2 regions of the Bacillus salitolerans genome follow, and region 2 is predicted to be linked to the other one. Evidence: a T-box and tRNA genes for the amino acid it is inferred to sense, from the RefSeq annotation. Region 2 holds a T-box; the other holds one or more tRNA genes.
What was found. A T-box is a leader RNA that pairs with one kind of tRNA and senses whether it is charged. The one in region 2 lies ahead of ACFSCX_RS05500 (valine--tRNA ligase), so its partner is inferred to be a tRNA-Val.

Region 1 (9,113 bases), on a different contig from region 2:
ATTATCCGGTATTAGCTCCGGTTTCCCGAAGTTATCCCAGTCTTACAGGCAGGTTGCCCACGTGTTACTCACCCGTCCGCCGCTGAGTTTCAAAAGCAAGCTTTTAAAACTCCGCTCGACTTGCATGTATTAGGCACGCCGCCAGCGTTCGTCCTGAGCCAGGATCAAACTCTCCAAAAAGATGTTTGATTGCTCAAAAACACCGACAATCTACAATAGTAGATTTTTAAAATTATTGATGGTTATTTACTATGAAATAACCTCGTTGGTTTATAAAACCAACACGCTTGACGTTTTGTTTAGTTTTCAAAGAACTTGTCTTACTTGCTAGAAAATTAGTATATCATCTTTCTCGCTTACTTTCAACAAGAAGTTTCTTCCAGTAATACAAATTGGAGCGGGTGATGAGAATCGAACTCACGACATCAGCTTGGAAGGCTGAGGTTTTACCATTAAACTACACCCGCGAATAACTTATTCTATGAATGGTCGGGAAGACAGGATTTGAACCTGCGACCCCCTGGTCCCAAACCAGGTGCTCTACCAAGCTGAGCCACTTCCCGCAATCTATTTGGCGCGCCCGAGAGGAGTCGAACCCCTAACCTTTTGATCCGTAGTCAAACACTCTATCCAATTGAGCTACGGGCGCTAATATTTTTTGCCGGTTTTTATAGAATACAACATCTACTGTGATATTGCAAGTTCCATTTTTTGGTGCGGCCGAGAGGACTTGAACCTCCACGGGGATACCCCCACTAGCCCCTCAAGCTAGCGCGTCTGCCGTTCCGCCACGACCGCATTGGGAAAGCTAAACAAATGATTCGCTATTGTGATATTAATGAAAGTAATATTCGCTTATGCGAAAAAACTTTGGTGCGGATGAAGGGAGTCGAACCCCCACGCCGTAAGGCGCCAGATCCTAAGTCTGGTGCGTCTGCCAATTCCGCCACATCCGCGAATCACATATGAATATTATATAAAGATTGGCTGGGCTAGCTGGATTCGAACCAACGCATGACGGAGTCAAAGTCCGTTGCCTTACCGCTTGGCTATAGCCCAAAAATAATGGCGGTCCCGACGGGAATCGAACCCGCGATCTCCTGCGTGACAGGCAGGCATGTTAACCGCTACACCACGGGACCTTATCATTAGTTATGCATATACTCTGGTGGAGGATGACGGGATCGAACCGCCGACCCCCTGCTTGTAAGGCAGGTGCTCTCCCAGCTGAGCTAATCCTCCGTAGGATAATAATGGAGAAAGAAATTAGATTTCTCTCTCCATTATAGAAGTGACCCATACGGGATTCGAACCCGTGTTACCGCCGTGAAAGGGCGGTGTCTTAACCGCTTGACCAATGGGCCATTATATAAACATTTATGGCGGAGAAGGAGGGATTTGAACCCTCGCGCCGCGTTAACGACCTACACCCTTAGCAGGGGCGCCTCTTCAGCCACTTGAGTACTTCCCCATAAATGGCTCCACCAGTAGGATTCGAACCTACGACCCTTCGGTTAACAGCCGAATGCTCTACCGCTGAGCTATGGTGGAATAATATAACGGTATTCAATTACGCTATCCACTTTGATAGAAACTGAGCGTCCCAATTCCAGAATGCTTGTTCAAGTTGACTCTCAATTGATACGCCTTATCTGCTATTTTGCAGTGGCGACTTTAATATAATATAACAGGTTTATATTCAAGTCAACCTTGTAATACTTGGTAAAAAACCGTCGAAATAATTATATTCCCGAGCGACGGTTTCTATAATTTATCATATCTATTTTTTTCAGTCAAGACTATTTTGGAAGGACTTCCTTAAGTCTTCCGCTACATTTTCCACATACATATCGTGACGTGTTAATTCTTCTTTTTCTTTTGTAAAGCTGTCCACATTTTTCACAATGATATACACGGAATGTGGATTGTCTTTTTCTTTTAACGGACTCCAAAGCCTGACAATATCTAGGAGCATCTACTTTAATGAGGAGTTGTTTGAAATCATCATCACCATGCTTGTATCCTTTTCCCATTATATGAAGATGATAGTGACAGAGCTCGTGTTTTATGATTCCAACCAGCTCTTTTAATCCTAGTTCTTCATAGTACTTATAATTTACTTCAATGTTATGGGAGTTCAATAAATATCTCCCACCAGTTGTTCGTAATCGATTATTAAAGATGGCTTTGTGAAGAAAAGGCATACCAAAAAACGTTAGTGAAATTTCTTCAACTATTTGTTGGAGCTGTTCATCTGTCATGCAATTTCACCACCATTCACATATGATAAAAGCACATTTTTAGGAATATAAACATATTAATGTAACATACATCCTTCATTATACAAATAAAGGAGGTTAGGGCAATGCCTGTATGGTTAAAAAATCAAATGACACGTGCATTTTATGAGAAAAATCGCTATCAAATTAAATTACTTAATCAATGCTGGTATTTTTATAGAAAAAAACACTGCTCCTAATTAGCAGTGCTTCTTTTTGAGAATTATATTTGCACTTCTGGTGGTAGCATCGTTAATGCTACTCTACCCTTTTTTAGATCTACGTCATCAACCCAAACGGTCACAACATCCCCAACGGATACGATATCTAGTGGATGCTTAACAAAATTCTTACTCAATTTTGAAATATGGACAAGTCCATCCTGCTTCACACCTATATCAACAAATGCACCGAAATCGACAACATTTCTAACCGTACCTTCTAATTCCATTCCTTTTACTAAATCTTCAAGCTTTAAAATGTCCTTCTTTAACAATGGTTTTGGTAGTTCATCACGAGGATCGCGTTCAGGTCTAGCAAGTGCTTCTACTATATCCTGTAAAGTAATTGCCCCAACATTTAATTCTTCGGATAAACGATTTACGTCAATGGATTGAAGCTTTCCTTTTAACTCAGCACTTCCCAATTCTTCTATATTCGAATCAAGCTTGTTCAATAGATTGCTTACAACACCATAATTTTCAGGGTGTATGGATGTCCGATCTAACGGATTTTCTCCCTCTACAATTCGTAAAAACCCAATACATTGTTCATACGTTTTCGCTCCAAGTCTTGGAATGGCTTTTAAATCAGCGCGACTTAAAAATCTTCCTTTTTCATCTCTTTTCTTCACAATGTTATTAGCTACTGTCTTGCTTAAGCCTGCTACATATTGAAGTAATGAAGAAGAAGCAGTGTTGACATTAACACCCACTTGGTTCACAACCATTTCAACTACGAATGTTAAAGAGTCATTTAGCTTTTTCTGTGTTACGTCATGTTGATATTGTCCAACACCTACTGATTTCGGATCGATTTTTACAAGTTCAGCTAGAGGGTCCTGCAAACGACGTGCGATAGAGATGGCACTTCTTTCCTCCACTTGCAGATTAGGAAATTCCTCTCTTGCTATATCAGAAGCTGAATACACACTCGCTCCCGCTTCATTAACAATAAGATAGTAAATGTCTCTTTCTAATTCCTTAATCATACCTGCCACAAACTGTTCAGTTTCTCTGGATGCAGTACCATTTCCAACCGCAATCATTTCAATAGGATATTTACTTAGAATGTCGAGTATTTTTTTCTTTGCGTCATCCATCTTGGAAACAGGTGGATGTGGATAAATTACATCGATATGCAGAACTTTACCTGTTTCATCAACAACCGCTAATTTGCAACCAGTTCGATAGGCTGGATCGACTCCTAAGACGGTTTTTCCCTTTAATGGTGGTTGCAACAAGAGGTTTCTCAAGTTTTCAGAGAAGATATGTATAGCCTGTTCCTCAGCCTTTTCTGTTAACTCCTTCCTAATTTCACGCTCAATCGAAGGCTGGATGAGTCGTTTATAACCATCCTCAATCGCAATTTTTATGTAATCGTTAGCTGGAGAGTGCTTTTTACCTATTACCTTATCTGTAATATGCTTAACAACCAAATCAGAGGGTGCATCTAGTGATACCTTTAACACTTCCTCTTTTTCTCCCCGGTTCATGGCTAGAATACGGTGTGGAGCTGCCTTACTAATAGGCTCTTCATATTCATAATACATTTCAAAGATTCTCTTCTCATCCTTCTCTTCATCCTTAACAGACGTCACAATTTTCCCTTTTTGATAGGTAGTGGTTCTTATCCATTCTCGATAAGAAGGCTCGTCCGAAATAATCTCTGCAATAATATCTTGTGCTCCTTGCAATGCCTCTTCAGTTGCTAAGATTTCATGTTCTTCTGATAAATATCTCTTAGCCTCCTCAATTATATCTCCAGGCGGCTGATCCAGTATCCATAAAGCAAGCGGCTCTAAGCCTTTCTCTTTAGCAACGGTTGCCTTTGTGCGTCTCTTCTGCTTATAAGGTCGATATAAATCTTCAATGGTTTGAAGTTTTGCTGCATTCAAAATAGAAGTTTGTAATTCAGGGGATAATTTTCCTTGCTCATCTATCAGCCTTATTACTTCTTCCTTTCGTTTTTCCAAGTTCTGCAAGTATTGCCACTGCTCTTGAATACTTCTAATTTCTACTTCATCTAAAGCACCAGTCATTTCTTTCCTATATCGCGCAATAAACGGTACAGTATTATCCTGTTCTAATAGTTCAATAACATTTTGTACCTGTTTTGTTTTTATGTTTAATTGTGACGAAATCGCTTTAATGATATCGTTTTGCTTATTTGCTACAGATTCCATAGATTCACTCCTAGTTAATTTGGAATGTATCTATTCTAACAAAACTTTAAGACAAACTCACGTTTCTTATTGTTTAAACTTCCCAACGAGAACAGTTGCATCATCTTCAAATGTATTTAAACTTTCAAATTCTTCAATCATATTTTGAATCCCGAATTGATATCTGATTATGTCTTTACTCGAGTATGAGCGGATGCCATCTGTATTCATTAAAAAGACAGAATTAGGCACGTAGTTGAATCTTTGAATGAGAAAGGTTTGGGGTTTACCTGAAAGATATCCAACCTTAGGAAGGGGGTAATTCAATTTCCCAGACGGAGTAATAGTAAGAAATCGAATGTTTCCTACACATGCATATACAATTTCTTGTGTACGATAGTATATTTTTGCAATTGCAACAGCTGCGCCTCGTTTGTGTCTAAGAGAGTTGTTGCATCTCTTTAATAGAGAATGCACATCCTCGTCATGATAGTCCGCTATTATAGATGTCACCACGGACGAGGAATCCTTCGCTTGCTCTCCACTACCTAATCCATCAGCCAAAGCCAAGAGGGCATACTCATCCTTCATGATTGTAATATAACTATCACCACAACACGTTTTTCCTTTTTTAGCAGCTTGATATAAATAAAGCTCAAGATGTTCTGTCACAATTTCATCTGTCATGTTATACACTCCGAATTATTTGAATCATGTTTTGTCGCTTTTCTTAATTTGTCAATGGCTCGCCTTTGTAGCCTTGATACATGCATTTGGGATATACCTAATTTCTCTCCCGTTTCTTTTTGACTCATATTCTCCATAAAGGTGTAATGAATAACAGATTTCTCTCTTTCAGTAAGAACATGTAATGATTTCTCCAGATCCATTTTTTGATTAACTAACTCAAAGCCTGCATCTTGTGTTCCTATCATATCTAAAAGGGTAACAGTACTTCCGTCCGTGTCCGCTTCAATAGAGTGATCGACCGATAAAGCATGATAGTTTCTCCCCATTTCCATCGTTTCAAGGACCTCTTCCTCTGTCACCTCTAAATAATGTGCAATCTCGTAAACTTTAGGAGAGCGACCTAGATCGTTTGTTAATGTTTCGACCGTAGCTTTTATCTTTGGACCAAGCTCTTTTATTCTTCTTGGAACATGTACACTCCACGTCTTATCTCTCAAGAATCGTTTTATTTCTCCAATGATAGTAGGAACTGCATAAGCTTCAAAGCCTCTCCCTACCTCAGAATCATATCTTCTAATGGCACCTAGCAATCCGAGCATCCCGACTTGGACTAAATCTTCATGCATGGAACGTCCTCGTGAATATTTATGTGCTAATGATTCTACAAGAGCTTTATACTTTTTGACCAGGAATACTTGTATTTCTTCATCATTCGTTTGTTGGAATTCTTGAATTAACGAGTTAATATCTTTATTCGGAATGGTTGGTTGTGATTGACTGCTCACCATGATCCACCCGCTCTCTATGAAGATACTTCGTCATTAACACAGTAACGCCTGAGAGACTTTGTATTTTCACATCATCCATAAGTGTTTCAATTAAAAAAAGTCCGAGACCTCCTTCATTCATTTCATCAATTGTTGTTAAACTGTTATAAGGTCCTAAGGTTTTCTTCATTTCCTGAACATTAAAGCTTTTCCCACTATCCGAAACCATTACTTCCAGCTGATTTTCATACACACCAAAACCTATCGTAACTTCTCCACCTTCATTATCGTCATAAGCATGGTGAACTGCATTTGTACAAGCCTCTGATGCTGCTACTTTTAAATCTTCTATATCCTCATACGTAAAGCCCATTCTACTTGCTATCCCTGATAAGGTTAGTCTCATAACACCTACATACTCTGGTTTGGCAGGAATTTTCATCTCGATGTAATCAAAAGGCTGCTCCATTTATTACTCCCCCCCAGAAATATCCATGATTTCGTGTAAACCAGTTATTTTAAGGAGTCTGTTAATCCTATCGTTAACACCCGTTAACTTCAGACTTCCTCCTGTTTGCCTAGTTATTTTAAGCGCACTCACTAAAACACCAAGTCCGGTGCTATCAATATAAGAAACTCCATGTAGATCAATTATCAATTGAATTTCTTCCTCTAAAAGGATATCATCCAATTGTCCCTTTAATTGAGGAGCTGTATATGCATCTATTTCTCCTTTTACAACTACGGTATTTATACTCTCGCTTTTTTTTATATCGATCTGTAGATTCATCTCTCCACTCCCCTACCAAAAATAAGTGTCATTCAAAAGTTATTTACCCGCTTACAATTGCTCATAAACCTTTTCGTCTTAAAATGATTAGAGTAAAATCATCCTTTAGTTCAAAGTCCTGGATTTTCTCTAATTCTTTATAGACGTTATCGACAATCTGTTGAGCAGGTAAATGAATATATTGTTCAATTAACCTAATAATTCCTTGCCTCTCTATAAATCCTTCCTGCGATCTGGATTCTGTAACTCCATCGGAAAGAAGAATAATAAGGTCATTTTCCGCTATTGTCTTCCGATATTCCTTATACTTCGCATATCGGTCTACGCCAAGAACAAGGCCCGTCGTCTCAATATCATAAAACGTTTCATCCATTGACGAGTAAAAAAATCCTGGCTCATGCCCTGCAGACGAGAAATAAAACTCATGTGTTTCCGTGTTATAAATCCCATAGAACATTGTGATAAACATAGTTGAATCAACATTTTGTTCCACAACACGATTTAAATTTTCCAACACAAATCCTGGATTGTTCCTAGACTCTGGTAAACTGTCCATTGCGTATTTAATCATGGACATACACAAGGCAGCAGGCATCCCTTTGCCAATGACATCTGCAACAGCAACACTAACACAGCCGTTATCATCCTCAACGAATTGGAAGTAATCTCCATTCATTTGTCTCGCCGGAACAGTAATTGCTCCAATATCCAAACCCTTAACAGATGGCACTTCAGATCCAAGTAAGGTATGTTGAACATTTGCAGCAATTTCCATTTCACTCTTTATTTCTTGTTGTTGATTCCGTAATATTTGATGTTCACGGTACAAGAGTCCATACCCAATCATGACCTCTAACAACAAATCAAAGGAGTCTAAAATTTTATCTGGAATATCGGGATACAGCTTGTGAAGTACAGATTTATGTATCGAGACAATTTCTTCAGGAGTTACATCATTCTCAATAGATTGTCTACTAAACTTCTGACCTCGGTATAAAAGTTGTTCATTTGAGTTTTGCATGTAGCGTAAAAGCAGCTCTTCATATTTATTAAGTATTGCCTGTTGTTCTTCCATATCCTTCTCCCCTTTGTCCTTCCTTTGAAGAAACTGTACTCTCAAGGATATATGCCAATCTCTGACTGTTCATTCGAAAAAAATCGGTTGTTTAACGTAACCACTTTATTGCAATGATTTCTGTCCCTTTTCCTACTTCAGATTCTATTGCGAAGTCATCCATCAATCTCTTCACCCCCGGCAAACCAGCACCCAGTCCCCCCGAAGAAGAGTACCCATCCTCCATTACTCTTCGAATGTCTGATATTCCAGGACCTTCGTCAGAAGCCGTAACCTTAAGCCCTTTTTGATCAGGAGCGATAAGCTGATCAATACAAACGCTCCCTTTTTCAGCATACAAGTATATATTTCGCGCTAATTCTGAGATAGCTGTCGCAATTCTTGCTTGGTCTACACTACTAAACCCCATTGTCTTTGCAATATCACGACCTGTCTGCCGAGCAGCAACGATGTCCCATTCTGAAACAATTTTAACGCAGGATTGGATATCCATCCCTATTCCCCCAATTCTTGCTGAAGTTTCTCAAGACCTTTCTCTAAGTCTAGAGCTGTTGGGACATTGTTTAAGTGAATTCCTAAGTCAATTAGTGTAATGGCAACAGCTGGTTGAATTCCAGTAAGCACGACTTTGGCTCCCATAAGATTTGACATATTTACGACATCACCAATAACTTTCGCAATAAAAGAATCAATAATTTCAACCGATGTTAAGTCAATAACAATTCCCTTTGCACCAGTTTCATGGATTTTCTTCAATAAATCCTCTTGGAATTGAATGGCTGTTTGATCATCTAATTCCCACTGTATCGTTACAAGTAAGTATCCACCAAGCTTAAGAATAGGAATTTTCATTTTGTTTTTCCCCCATGATCGCTGAGACAATTTTCTTATCTGTTAATAGCAACGCTTCCTCTAAGCCCTTTTTAAGGGAGTTTTTCGTGATAATATGACTCAAATCTATACCTAAATTAACGATTGTTTGTGCGATCTCAGGACGGATACCGACTAGTAAACATTTTGTTCCAACTAATCGAACCGCTTCTGCAGCTTGTATGATATGATGCGCTACCATCGTATCTACGACTGGCACACCAGTTATATCAATTAATACGACTTCAGAACGATGTTT
Region 2 (12,327 bases):
TGAAGAGAGAGGATTTATTCCTTCACTAGTTCCAAAGGAATATGTGGCAGAGTGTCTCATTGAAATGTTCATGCAGGAGCCTATTGAACAAAAAAAGATCCTACTTATAAAGGGAAATCTTGCACGTCCGGTATTAGCGAATGGTTTAAAAGAGCTTGGAGTCACTGTACATGAGCTTGTTGTATATGAGACCTATTGTCCGGCGACTAGAGAACAGCTCAAACAGTTATTACATCAACGAGTGGATGCGATCACATTTACAAGTCCTTCAACCATTAAACATTTTGTACAGCTTTTACGAGATGAAAATTGGCAGTCTTGGATAAACAAGACACTTGTTTGTTGTATCGGTCCAATCACCCAAAAAACAGCACTGGAATATGGCATTATCCCGCAAATAGTACCGAATACTTATACGTTAGACCATTTGTTGGATGAATTAACTTTGTTTTTTATTAATAAGGAGGAAGAGCTAGATGGCACAATTTAAACGTCATAGAAGACTTCGCAGTTCGGCAAACATGCGTTCCATAGTCCGAGAAACTTATTTACATATAGAAGATTTTATTTATCCGCTTTTTATTGTTGAGGAAGAAAATACAAAGCAGGAAGTTCCTTCTATGCCTGGTGTATACCATTTATCCTTAGATTATTTAGTGAAAGAGGTTCAATCGATTGTAGACTTGGGAATCAAGTCGATTATTTTATTTGGTGTACCAAATGATAAGGATGAAGTAGGATCTTGTGCTTATCATGAGGAAGGAATTGTTCAAAAGTCAATAAAGCTTGTTAAAGAGCATTTTCCTGAATTAGTCGTGGTTGCGGATACTTGTCTTTGTCAATATACATCTCATGGACACTGTGGAGTCATTGAAGATGGGTATGTAGAAAATGATAAGAGTCTAGAGCTATTAGTGAAAACGGCTGTTAGTCAAGCACAGGCAGGAGCAGATATTATCGCACCATCAAATATGATGGATGGGTTTGTTGCGGCAATTCGTGAAGGATTAGATGAGGCTGGGTTTGTCGATACACCGATTATGTCTTATGCAGTCAAATATGCTTCTTCTTTTTACGGACCTTTCCGTGATGCTGCCCATAGTACACCTCAATTTGGCGACCGGAAGACATACCAAATGGACCCAGCTAACCGCCTCGAAGCTCTTCGTGAGGCTGAATCCGATCTAGCTGAAGGGGCCGATTTCTTGATTGTAAAACCAGCACTATCTTACTTAGATATTATTAGAGATGTAAAGGACTCGTTTAATGTTCCCGTGGTAGCTTACAATGTTAGTGGTGAGTATTCTATGATAAAGGCTGCTGCTCAAAACGGTTGGATTTCTGAAAAAGAGATTGTGCTAGAAATGTTAACAAGTATGAAGCGTGCTGGAGTCGACTTGATTATTACGTACTTTGCGAAAGATGCTGCAAACTGGTTGTCTGAAAATGAAAAATAGGAGGCCGAACATATGAAGCAATTTTCGAAATCTGTAGCTGCTTTTAGTGAAGCACAGACAGTGTTACCAGGTGGGGTTAATAGCCCGGTTCGTGCATTTAAATCAGTGAAAATGGATCCTGTTTTTATGGAAAGAGGGAAAGGATCGAAAATTTATGATATTGATGGAAATGAGTACATAGATTATGTTCTTTCTTGGGGACCATTAATTCATGGTCATGCTGATGATAAACTCGTTGAAGCATTAAAAAAAGTAGCAGAGCTTGGGACAAGCTTTGGTGCACCTACGATACTAGAAACAGAACTTGCTAAGCTTGTTATTGAAAGAATTCCATCGATTGAGATGGTGAGAATGGTCAGCTCTGGTACAGAAGCTACGATGAGTGCACTTAGACTAGCAAGAGGTTATACAGGTAGAAATAAAATTATGAAATTTGAAGGCTGCTACCATGGTCACGGAGACTCCCTTTTAATTAAAGCCGGTTCAGGTGTTGCAACATTAGGACTCCCGGATAGTCCAGGTGTACCAGAAGGCATTGCTCAAAATACGATTACCGTTCCTTATAACGATATGGAAAGTGTCAAGTATGCATTTGAGCAATTTGGAGACGATATTGCAGGTGTTATTATTGAGCCAGTTGCAGGTAATATGGGTGTTGTTACACCTCTACCAGGTTACTTAGAGGCACTCAGGGAAATTACTAATCAATATGGTGCTCTACTAATCTTTGATGAAGTAATGACGGGATTCCGTGTTGGCTATCATTCTGCACAAGGGAAATATGGAGTTACACCAGATCTTACTTGCTTAGGAAAGGTAATCGGCGGAGGACTTCCAGTAGGAGCTTACGGGGGACGCCGTGAGATTATGGAAAAGATTGCGCCAAGCGGTCCTATCTATCAAGCTGGAACATTATCTGGTAATCCACTTGCAATGACAGCTGGTCTTGAAACGTTGCGTCAACTTACACCTGAAACATATGCCGAATTTGATCGGAAAGCTGATCGTTTAATTGAGGGATTAACAAAAGCTGCACAAAAATATGAACTCCCTCACAGATTAACAAGAGCAGGATCAATGGTTGGTTTCTTCTTTACGGATGTAGAAGTTACAAATTATGAACAAGCAAAAACATCAAATTTAGATATGTTTGCTGAGTATTATCGTAACATGCTTGAAGAAGGTGTGTTTTTGCCACCTTCACAGTTTGAAGGAATGTTCCTTTCAACCGTACACTCTGATGAGGATATTGAAAAAACGATTGAAGCAGCAGAAAAGTCATTTTCTAGACTTAAGAAATAATTGGAAAAACCACTTCATACATTTGTATGGGGTGGTTTTTTTTGATAAGTTAAGAAAATATTTGCGAGTGTGAGTTTCTCGGTATGTCCAAGATGATAAAAACTTCAAGAAACGTTACATTCTTTAAAGTTTTTTTCATAAACAAGCTTTTTGAAACATAAACCTGTAATGACATTGTAAATTAATTTGAGGGGTTTGAAAGGAGGAGCGGACTTGACAGTTGAAAACCAATCGTCTATACGATTTTCTGTAGAAGAGTCCATTTGGTTCCAAAGAGGACAGGAAGTATCTGAGTTATTATCAATGTCTTTAGATCCAGATATCGTCATTCAAGAACATGATCAATATATATCTGTTAAAGGTGGATTAGTCTTAACAGGAGAGTATCATGCTCAAACAGAAGATGATGGTAGAGAGGTTAATAGACCTGAAACAGCAAGAAACGTTCATGAGGTTACAACTCGTGAAGATGGGGTAAGTGAGCTAAGACACAAGTTCCCAGTAGATATTACGATTCCAAAAAATCGCATCCAAAATTTAAACGATGTCTATGTCACGATTGAAGCATTTGACTATGAATTACCTCAACGTGGGAATCTGCTATTAGAAGCTGATTTATCCATAACAGGTATTTATGGTGATGAGAAACAACAAGCAGCATTTGAGGAAGAAAGAGAAGAAGAAAGTCGTGAAGAGGAAGATGTAGAAGTGGATGAAACGATAGAGGAAGTTCAATCCACTCAGGAAGAACCACCAGGGGATGACGAAGATGTAGTAGAGGAAGTAACAGCTGAAGATGCTCACCATGATCTTCAGGAAGATTTACAAGAAAATATTGAAGAAGAATTGGTAGCACCGTTAATGAGAGGTTCATATTCAGAGGAATCTGAAGAGCCTGTGACGAATGAAGACCCATTCACTCCGTTTGTCGTTGAAGCAAAAAGTGAACATCCTGAAGAAGAGGTGGAAGTTTCAGAGGAAAAGACAGACGAAGTCGAAGAGACCGTTGCTTATGTACGTACAGCACCACAGCTAGAATTCAAGAGTCGTGTAGAGCAACCAGAAGCAAGTAATCCGGCTGAATCAAACGATTCTGGGTCTAATGATGAAAATACTTTGTACCTAACAAAGTTATTTGCAGATGAAAATACATCTGAGACAGCGAAATTAAGAATGTGTATTGTCCAAAAGGATGAAACTCTAGAAATGATTGCAGAGCGGTATGATGTTCAGGCGCAATCGTTGATTAGAATTAATCATTTAGATCGAGAGCATTTAGCTGAAGGACAAATATTATACATTCCAGCTCTAGTTGGAAATCGAAAGTAAGAGGTTAAAAGAAACGTGAGTGAGGTTCTCTCCTCACGTGTTTCTTCTTTTTCAATGAGTAATAGAAAAGGAAGTGTAATAATCGATGACAACTGAATTACTTCAGCAATATCAACCTTTGTTAAGAGAATATGGCATTGAACCACAATTTATTGAGGATTTAGGCCGTGTGAAAAAAATCCATTCTACTGATGGAATACTAGCTTTGAAACAAGCAAAGCTTCCATATAATGAAATAGCTCACTACGAGAGAAAACTACAATTTTTACAATATAAAAGCTATGGATATAGCGTTCCAGTATATCGAACAAAAACTGGGAGTTTTTTTGTTTTTGATAATCACTATAGTGCTTACTATTTAATGCCGTGGTTAGATTCATATAATGATGAAGAGGAACGAAACGATCATGCTTTTCAGCTATTTAAACAGCTAGGAGAACTACATGCCAACTCATTGAAAGAAGAGAGGCTTAAAGATGGTGAAGTAGATGAGCTTGTAGACTGGATAAAGGATCATTGGCAAAAAAGAAGGGATGAGCTTGAGCTATTTATCGAGAAGTGTGAAGAGAACACATATATGTCGCCCTTTCAACTATATTACTGTACGTATTTTCAAGAGATGATGAGAGCACAAGAGTTTGCATTAAGGAAATTAGATGATTGGAAAGAAATGATGGACGAGAAAAAGAAATATCGCACTGTTTTTATACACGGTCAACCTTCATTCCATCATTTTTTATATAATGTAGAAGGTCAAGGTCTTTTTGTTAACTTTGAACGGTCAGGTTATTCTTCCCCTATCCATGATTTGCTTTACTTTTTTTACCGGTCGTGTAAAACGTACCCACTCCACACGGATGATCGTTTCCAATGGTTTCAAACGTATCGAAGTCATTTTCCTTTACAAGAAGATGAAGTTACTTTATTTATGGCGTACTTGGCTTATCCAGAAAATATGTATAGAGTAGTAAAAGAATATCAGAGTAAGAGCAGTAAGAGTGAATTAAAGTCATTACAGCTTCTCCAGCGATCTTATTGGCAAATGAAAAACATTGAATATTTTCTTACGAACATCGTTGTGTTTGAAGAAGAGAAGAAGAAAAAAGAACAACAAGAGTCCCAGGAATCATAAGGGAATCTTGGTGTTCTTTTTTATAGCCATTCTAAGTGAAAGCTAACTGCCAGTAAAATTAGTATTCCTAAAAGGATAACGTCGAATGGGGTAGGGATAAAGATTGTTCGAACTCCTTGGAAGATTGTAATTGGAATAATTACTTGTATTGTGACGGAGCGGCAATACCTCAACCAAGGAGGAAGGGTATAGGGGTTATATCTTCTTTTCATAAATTGCCCTCCTTACAGTATGTTCTATGTATTACAGTGTATGTACATCAACATCAAAAGGTGAAAATCAGATAGGCTCATCACCATTTTTTGTATAAATTCAAAAAAATACGGGAATACTTATTGACGATTCAGTGGGAATTTCGTAGACTATGTTATATATTTTAAAATTATAAATGCAAAGACAGGGAAGAGTACAGGTAAGCTCCTTCAGAGAGAGAAACAAGTAGCTGAGATGTTTCTTAGGTAAGTTAACTGGAATGTCGCCCTTGAGCAGCTCTTTTGAATAAAGTAGGAAGAGCCGGTGAAGTGCCGTTATTTTATTGAGTGTGTAGAACATAACGTTTTTTCGTTCTGCAAAAAAAGGTGGTACCGCGAAAATATAACTCCTTTCGTCCTTTTATGGATGATAGGAGTTTTTTATTTTTTACAGAAAATATAAGCTTCGGATCTCGGCGTTGCTCAGAAAATTAAAAATCCTCATTTAAACAACCTAAACTCCGATTTTTAATTTTTTTCGCGCCTTGCCTCCTCGCTACTATTTCCTGTAAGTGACAGTCACTACCCGAAATTTGTCGAATTGTCAAAAAAGGGAGTCAATGCACAAAATTTGTCGAACAGAAACAAGGGAGGAATTAGGATGGAAACGAATGAACAAATGCTTTCAACGAAGTATGATCCAAAAGCTGTTGAAGCAGGCCGATATGATTATTGGCTTAAGGGTAAGTTTTTTGAGGCGAAGCCTGAGGAAGGGAAAGAACCGTATACGATCGTTATTCCTCCTCCAAACGTAACAGGGAAATTGCACCTTGGTCATGCATGGGATACGACCCTTCAGGATATTATGACGCGAATTAAACGTATGCAAGGTTATGATGTTTTATGGCTACCAGGTATGGATCATGCCGGGATAGCTACACAGGCGAAGGTAGAGGCAAAGCTTCGTGAAGAAGGGAAGTCTCGCTATGATTTAGGTCGTGAAAAATTCCTTGAGGAATCTTGGAAGTGGAAAGAAGAATATGCAAGTCACATTCGAAAGCAATGGGCGAAGCTTGGACTTGGATTAGATTACTCTCGTGAACGCTTTACGCTAGATGAAGGTCTTTCTAAAGCGGTTCGTGATGTTTTCGTTTCACTTTACAATAAAGGGCTTATATATCGTGGTGAATACATTATTAACTGGGATCCAGCTACGAAGACAGCTCTTTCTGATATAGAGGTTATATACAAAGATGTTCAAGGTGCGTTCTACCACATGAAATATCCTCTAGCTGATGGATCAGGACATATTGAAGTAGCGACAACTCGTCCAGAAACTATGCTAGGAGATACAGCAGTAGCAGTTCATCCAGAAGATGATCGATATAAGCACCTTATCGGAAAGACCGTCATTCTTCCAATTGTAGGACGTGAAATTCCAATCATTGGAGATGACTATGTGGATATGGAGTTTGGTTCAGGTGCTGTTAAAATTACCCCTGCTCATGATCCAAATGATTTTGAAATTGGAAATAGACATAACTTGCAGCGTATTCTAGTCATGAATGAAGACGGAACGATGAATCAAAATGCTGGAAAGTACCAAGGCATGGATCGTTTTGATTGCCGTAAACAAATTGTAAAAGATCTTCAGGAAGAAGGTATTCTGTTTAAGATTGAAGAGCATACTCACTCCGTTGGACATAGTGAACGTAGTGACGCCGTTGTTGAACCTTACTTATCTACACAATGGTTCGTAAAAATGAAGCCACTAGCCGACAGAGCTGTAGAACTTCAAAAGACTGAAGGGAAAGTAAACTTTGTTCCAGATAGATTTGAGAAAACATACGTACATTGGATGGAAAACATTCATGACTGGTGTATTTCTCGCCAGCTTTGGTGGGGACACCGTATTCCAGCCTGGTATCATAAAGAAACCGGTGAGGTGTATGTAGGTCATGATGCCCCGAGCGATGAAGAAAATTGGGAACAAGATAAAGATGTATTAGATACTTGGTTCAGTTCAGCGTTATGGCCGTTTTCAACCATGGGCTGGCCAGAAGAGGATGCAGCTGACTTCAAACGTTATTATCCAACAAATGTTCTTGTTACTGGTTATGACATCATTCTTTTCTGGGTATCTAGAATGGTATATCAAGCCCTGGAATTCACAGGAAAACGTCCATTTGACGATGTATTAATACACGGATTAGTTCGTGCTGCTGACGGTCGTAAGATGAGTAAGTCACTTGGTAATGGTGTAGATCCAATGGATGTTATTGATCAGTACGGAGCAGATTCACTTCGTTATTTCTTATCAACAGGTAGCTCACCTGGTCAAGATTTACGTTTTAGTATGGAAAAGGTAGAAGCGACTTGGAATTTTGCAAACAAGATTTGGAATGCTTCAAGATTTGCGATGATGAATATGGAAGGTCTAACGTATGAGCAGCTTGATCTATCAGGAGAAAAATCTGTAGCTGACAAGTGGATCCTTACTCGACTAAATGAGACGATTCAAGAAGTGACAAAGCTTGTTGAAAAATATGAGTTTGGTGAAGTTGGGCGTATCCTTTATAATTTCATCTGGGATGATTTCTGTGACTGGTATATTGAAATGGCGAAGCTACCATTATATGGTGAGGATGAAGCTGCTAAGCTAACGACACGTTCAATTCTTGCGTATGTACTAGATAATACGATGAGATTGCTACATCCATTTATGCCATTTATTACAGAAGAAATTTGGCAGTATTTACCTCACCAAGGTGAGTCTATCACGATTGCTGAGTGGCCTAAGGTTCGCTCGGAACTATCTGATGATTTAGCAGCAAGTGAAATGAAGCTATTGGTTGATATAATTAGAGCTGTACGTAATATTCGTGCAGAGGTAAACACACCAATGAGCAAGCAAATTAAACTTCAAATAAAAGCGAAGGATGATGCAACCCTCGCGAAGCTTGAAAAAAACCGTTCCTACATTGAGCGTTTCTGTAATCCAAGTGAACTAAATATCGGATTAACGATCGATACAAATGAAAAAGCAATGACCGCAATCGTAACGGGTGCTGAATTATCTTTACCACTCCAAGGCTTAATCAATGTAGATGAAGAAATAAAACGATTGGAAAAAGAGCTTGAAAAGCTAAATAATGAGGTTGAGCGAGTTCAAAAGAAACTAGGAAACGAAGGATTTGTAAGCAAAGCACCAGCTAATGTAATTGAAGAAGAGAGACTAAAAGAAAAAGACTATATTGAAAAGCGTGACACAGTTCTAGAGCGAATTGAAGACTTAAAAGCGCTATAATCGATTTAGTAAGTGGAGGCGATAACAATCGTCTCCATTTCTTTAAAATAGTACTATTTGTGGACTTTTTATTGGAGGAAAATATGTTATGTTTACTTCTTATGATCAAGCACTAAACTGGATCCATTCAAGGCTAAGGTTAGGAGTTAAGCCTGGGCTGAAACGAATGGAATGGATGATGGAACGACTTCAACACCCAGAGCGAAGAATTAGGGCTATTCACGTAGCAGGTACAAACGGGAAGGGTTCAACGGTAAGCTATATTCGTTCTATCTTACAAGAAGCTGGTTATGAAGTCGGAACCTTTACTTCTCCGTACATTGAACAATTTAATGAACGGATTAGTATAAACGGAGTCCCTATTTCAAATGAAGAAATGTTGGATTTAGTAAATCAAATTAAGCCATTAGCAGATGAGCTAGAACAAACTGATCTTGGATCACCGACAGAATTTGAAGTCATAACTGCGATGTCCTTATTATACTTTGGATATACCCATTTAACTGATTTTGTGATTTATGAAGTAGGTCTTGGTGGAAGGCTTGATTCTACGAATATTGTTCATCCGATGGTCTCAGTTATTACAACTATTGGGTTTGATCACATGTCTATACTCGGGAACACGATTGAAGAAATCACCTTTGAAAAAGCGGGCATTATTAAATCGGGAATCCCAGTTATTACGGGAGTGCAACAATTTGAAGCTCTTAATGTTATTGAAAAAGTTGCTAAGGAGAAGAAGGCAAAAGTTTATCTTTACAACAGAGATTTCTTAATAGAACACGATGCTCCAGTACCGTCTATAGGTGAAAGATTTACCTTTTGTTCTGAACGTAATCGTATTGAGAACCTAGAGATTTCTATGAAGGGTGCGCATCAAGTGTTAAATGCTTCTCTCGCAGTAAAGGTTATTGAGTATTTACAAACGTATTTCTCGGTACAAATTGATGAGGGGCATATTCGTAAGGGCCTTTTTAAAATGTTCTGGCTTGGGCGGTTTGAAACGGTATGTGAACAACCACATATAATTATAGATGGTGCTCATAACCCAGAAGGTATCCAAGAACTTATTAAAACTGTACAATCACACGTAAAGGATCAGGAAATAACGGTTATGTTTAGTGCACTACAGGATAAAAAACTGGATGAGATGATTCAATTATTGCAGTCTATCGGTAAAAAATTGATTTTTACTTCCTTTGATTTTCCTAGAGCAGTACCAGCAGAGAAGCTTTTTGAATCTTTCCCATACCATCATGCGGAAATGCATATTGATTATAAACAAGCTATCGAACAAACCATTCACTCAATGGAAAAGAATGAAGTCCTTCTAATAACAGGATCCTTATATTTTATTTCTGAAGTAAGACAATATCTAAAAAATAGAGCATAGAATGAAATATAGTACTTTTGTAAGAGGAACAAACTACTAATTTTTTTGTGACATCTATCTGAATATTTGATAAAATGAAATTATATATTCATGAAAGCAAGAAATTATTAGTAGAGTAGAGGAGAGGAGGAGCTTATGGGCGTAAGTGTAAAGAGACAAATAATGATATACCTAGCATGGCTTCTCTTATTTCCTACATTACTTTGGATGATATATATAAATTTCCAACCACCTGTTCCGTTTTTTGAAACGGATATGATTACTTTCTTACTATTAATGTGCATTGTCTCTGCATTACCAATCATTGTAAATGATACGCCAATTTTCTTTACAAACGGTGTATCACTATCTGTCTTTTTAGTGTTTGGACTATTTGCCGAAGTCGTTTTTATGCAAATTGCTTTAATTGTACTGATGGTAAAAGTTAGGGTAAGTAACAAAGACTTTTTCAGAGTGCCGATGAATTCCTTAATGTTTCTATTCATTTCATTATCTGGTGCTTTTGTCTATTATGGGCTTGGCGGAAAGCACGGTGAATTTGAATTAAATTCAACGAATACTTATATTCCGATTATTACGTACGTGTTAACAGTGGTTCTCTTCAATCATGTAACCCTTCATTTAGTAAGAAAATTTATATATAAACGATCTGTTATTTTTTTTAGTAGGGATTTAATTTGGGAAGTTATGACCACCTTGTTTACCATTCCAGTAGGATTTGTGTTATATGTCCTTTATAGTGAAATTGGAATTACAGGTGTGTTTTATGTTGGGTTGCCATTTGTCAGTTTAGCAATTATTTTAAAGTTATATTACTCAAGTCAAAAGGTGAATACGTATCTTCAAGATGTAAGCTCAATTGGTCATCAGCTAACGGAGCGATTAGAAGTAAACGAGGTTTTGACTCTATTTATTGCGAAACTTTCCGATATGCTGAAAGTGGACGTAGCATACATTGTTGATGTTTCAAATAATAATCGTTTTGAGTTATTACGGTACATGGAGAATGGGAAAGAAGTAGAAATCTCTGATGCAACTTTTCATCAAGACACTGGAATAAGCAGATATGTGTACGAACAAAAACAGCCTGTACTATTTAAAAAGAGATCTGAGTGGTCGTTCTTGGCTTCAGGGTTTCTTCCATCAAGTGTTGAAAGTGTGATTTCTGTACCAGTAAAACGTCATCAACAGGTAGTTGGAATTATTACATTAGCCTCTACACAAAAAAGAGCATATGAACGATTCCAGTTGATGATCGTTGATATATTAGCGAACTATTTAGCAGTAGCTATTGAGAATGCAAAGCATCATGAAGCAACTAAGAATATTAGTGAGAGATGCGCTCTTACATCTTTATATAACTATCGTTATTTTGAGAACAAACTGGAGGAAGAATTTAAAGTCATTTCGGAAAACCCTTCTGCTACCATCTCACTTGTTTTACTAGACCTTGATCATTTTAAATCTGTGAACGATACGTACGGTCATCAAGCAGGAAACGAAATATTAAGCCAGCTAGCAGAGAGATTAGTAGAAATCGTTGGAGCGAAAGGGACAGTAGCCCGTTATGGAGGAGAAGAATTTGCAATATTGCTCCCAAATCTAGATCGATTTACATGTTTTAAACTGGCAGAAACGATTCGACTAGCAATCTCTAACACTCCATTTACGATACAGAATCACTTAGAAGAGAATAATAAGAAGTTGAACATTAGAATTACTGCAAGTATTGGTATTGCATCTGCCCCAGATGATGGAGATGACCCTATGGCACTCATTAGACACGCTGATCGAGCATTATATACAGGAGCAAAGCAAAAAGGAAGAAATAAAGTTGCACAATATGTAAAATAGGCCTTTCGATTAATTCGAGAGGTTTTTGTTTTTGATAGGCATAAAAGGAAAATTAGAGAGTTTGTAGAAGATTGTATATAGGTAAATTGAATAATTTTTTTACTATTGACTCAAAGAATGTAACCTTCATGTAAATCGCTGGCTATTATAAAAAATAATTGCCATTGAATCATTCTTTTATAAAAAGGTATTTTGTAATACAATGAAAATAAGTCGAATTATGTCGTATTATCGATTGCTTTTTAAGTCATACGCACTTCCCAAAATACTATTCACCTATAACAGTTATTAATGTTTACTTACAAAGAGAGTGAGGTGAGATTTTTTTGGATTATATATTTTTACTTATCGCCCTTATTTTA

Region 1: it encodes a tRNA-Val, which carries the amino acid that the T-box ahead of ACFSCX_RS05500 (valine--tRNA ligase) is inferred to sense. The anticodon was not compared.

The regions. Positions count from the first base shown of each region.
Region 1 is NZ_JBHUEM010000021.1:96,293-105,405, reverse strand. It holds partial or broken rRNA gene ACFSCX_RS14235 (16S ribosomal RNA) at 1-180, opposite strand, end outside; tRNA gene ACFSCX_RS14230 (tRNA-Gly) at 394-467, opposite strand; tRNA gene ACFSCX_RS14225 (tRNA-Pro) at 487-563, opposite strand; tRNA gene ACFSCX_RS14220 (tRNA-Arg) at 573-649, opposite strand; tRNA gene ACFSCX_RS14215 (tRNA-Leu) at 713-798, opposite strand; tRNA gene ACFSCX_RS14210 (tRNA-Leu) at 872-956, opposite strand; tRNA gene ACFSCX_RS14205 (tRNA-Gln) at 985-1,059, opposite strand; tRNA gene ACFSCX_RS14200 (tRNA-Asp) at 1,067-1,142, opposite strand; tRNA gene ACFSCX_RS14195 (tRNA-Val) at 1,167-1,242, opposite strand; tRNA gene ACFSCX_RS14190 (tRNA-Glu) at 1,293-1,364, opposite strand; tRNA gene ACFSCX_RS14185 (tRNA-Ser) at 1,381-1,471, opposite strand; tRNA gene ACFSCX_RS14180 (tRNA-Asn) at 1,477-1,551, opposite strand; gene ACFSCX_RS14175 (SprT family protein) at 1,800-2,261, opposite strand; gene cmpA (cortex morphogenetic protein CmpA) at 2,366-2,479, shown strand; gene ACFSCX_RS14165 (Tex family protein) at 2,503-4,683, opposite strand; gene ACFSCX_RS14160 (SpoIIE family protein phosphatase) at 4,750-5,349, opposite strand; gene sigB (RNA polymerase sigma factor SigB) at 5,346-6,137, opposite strand; gene rsbW (anti-sigma B factor RsbW) at 6,103-6,588, opposite strand; gene ACFSCX_RS14145 (STAS domain-containing protein) at 6,592-6,909, opposite strand; gene ACFSCX_RS14140 (PP2C family protein-serine/threonine phosphatase) at 6,971-7,984, opposite strand; gene ACFSCX_RS14135 (anti-sigma regulatory factor) at 8,076-8,477, opposite strand; gene ACFSCX_RS14130 (STAS domain-containing protein) at 8,480-8,836, opposite strand; gene ACFSCX_RS14125 (RsbT co-antagonist protein RsbRA) at 8,817-9,113, opposite strand, start outside.
Region 2 is NZ_JBHUEM010000004.1:69,386-81,712, forward strand. It holds gene ACFSCX_RS05470 (uroporphyrinogen-III synthase) at 1-490, shown strand, start outside; gene hemB (porphobilinogen synthase) at 477-1,457, shown strand; gene hemL (glutamate-1-semialdehyde 2,1-aminomutase) at 1,470-2,759, shown strand; gene spoVID (stage VI sporulation protein D) at 2,973-4,088, shown strand; gene ysxE (spore coat protein YsxE) at 4,174-5,220, shown strand; gene ACFSCX_RS05495 (hypothetical protein) at 5,241-5,432, opposite strand; T-box leader at 5,605-5,835, shown strand; gene ACFSCX_RS05500 (valine--tRNA ligase) at 6,073-8,718, shown strand; gene ACFSCX_RS05505 (bifunctional folylpolyglutamate synthase/dihydrofolate synthase) at 8,807-10,111, shown strand; gene ACFSCX_RS05510 (sensor domain-containing diguanylate cyclase) at 10,247-11,965, shown strand; gene ACFSCX_RS05515 (hypothetical protein) at 12,292-12,327, shown strand, end outside.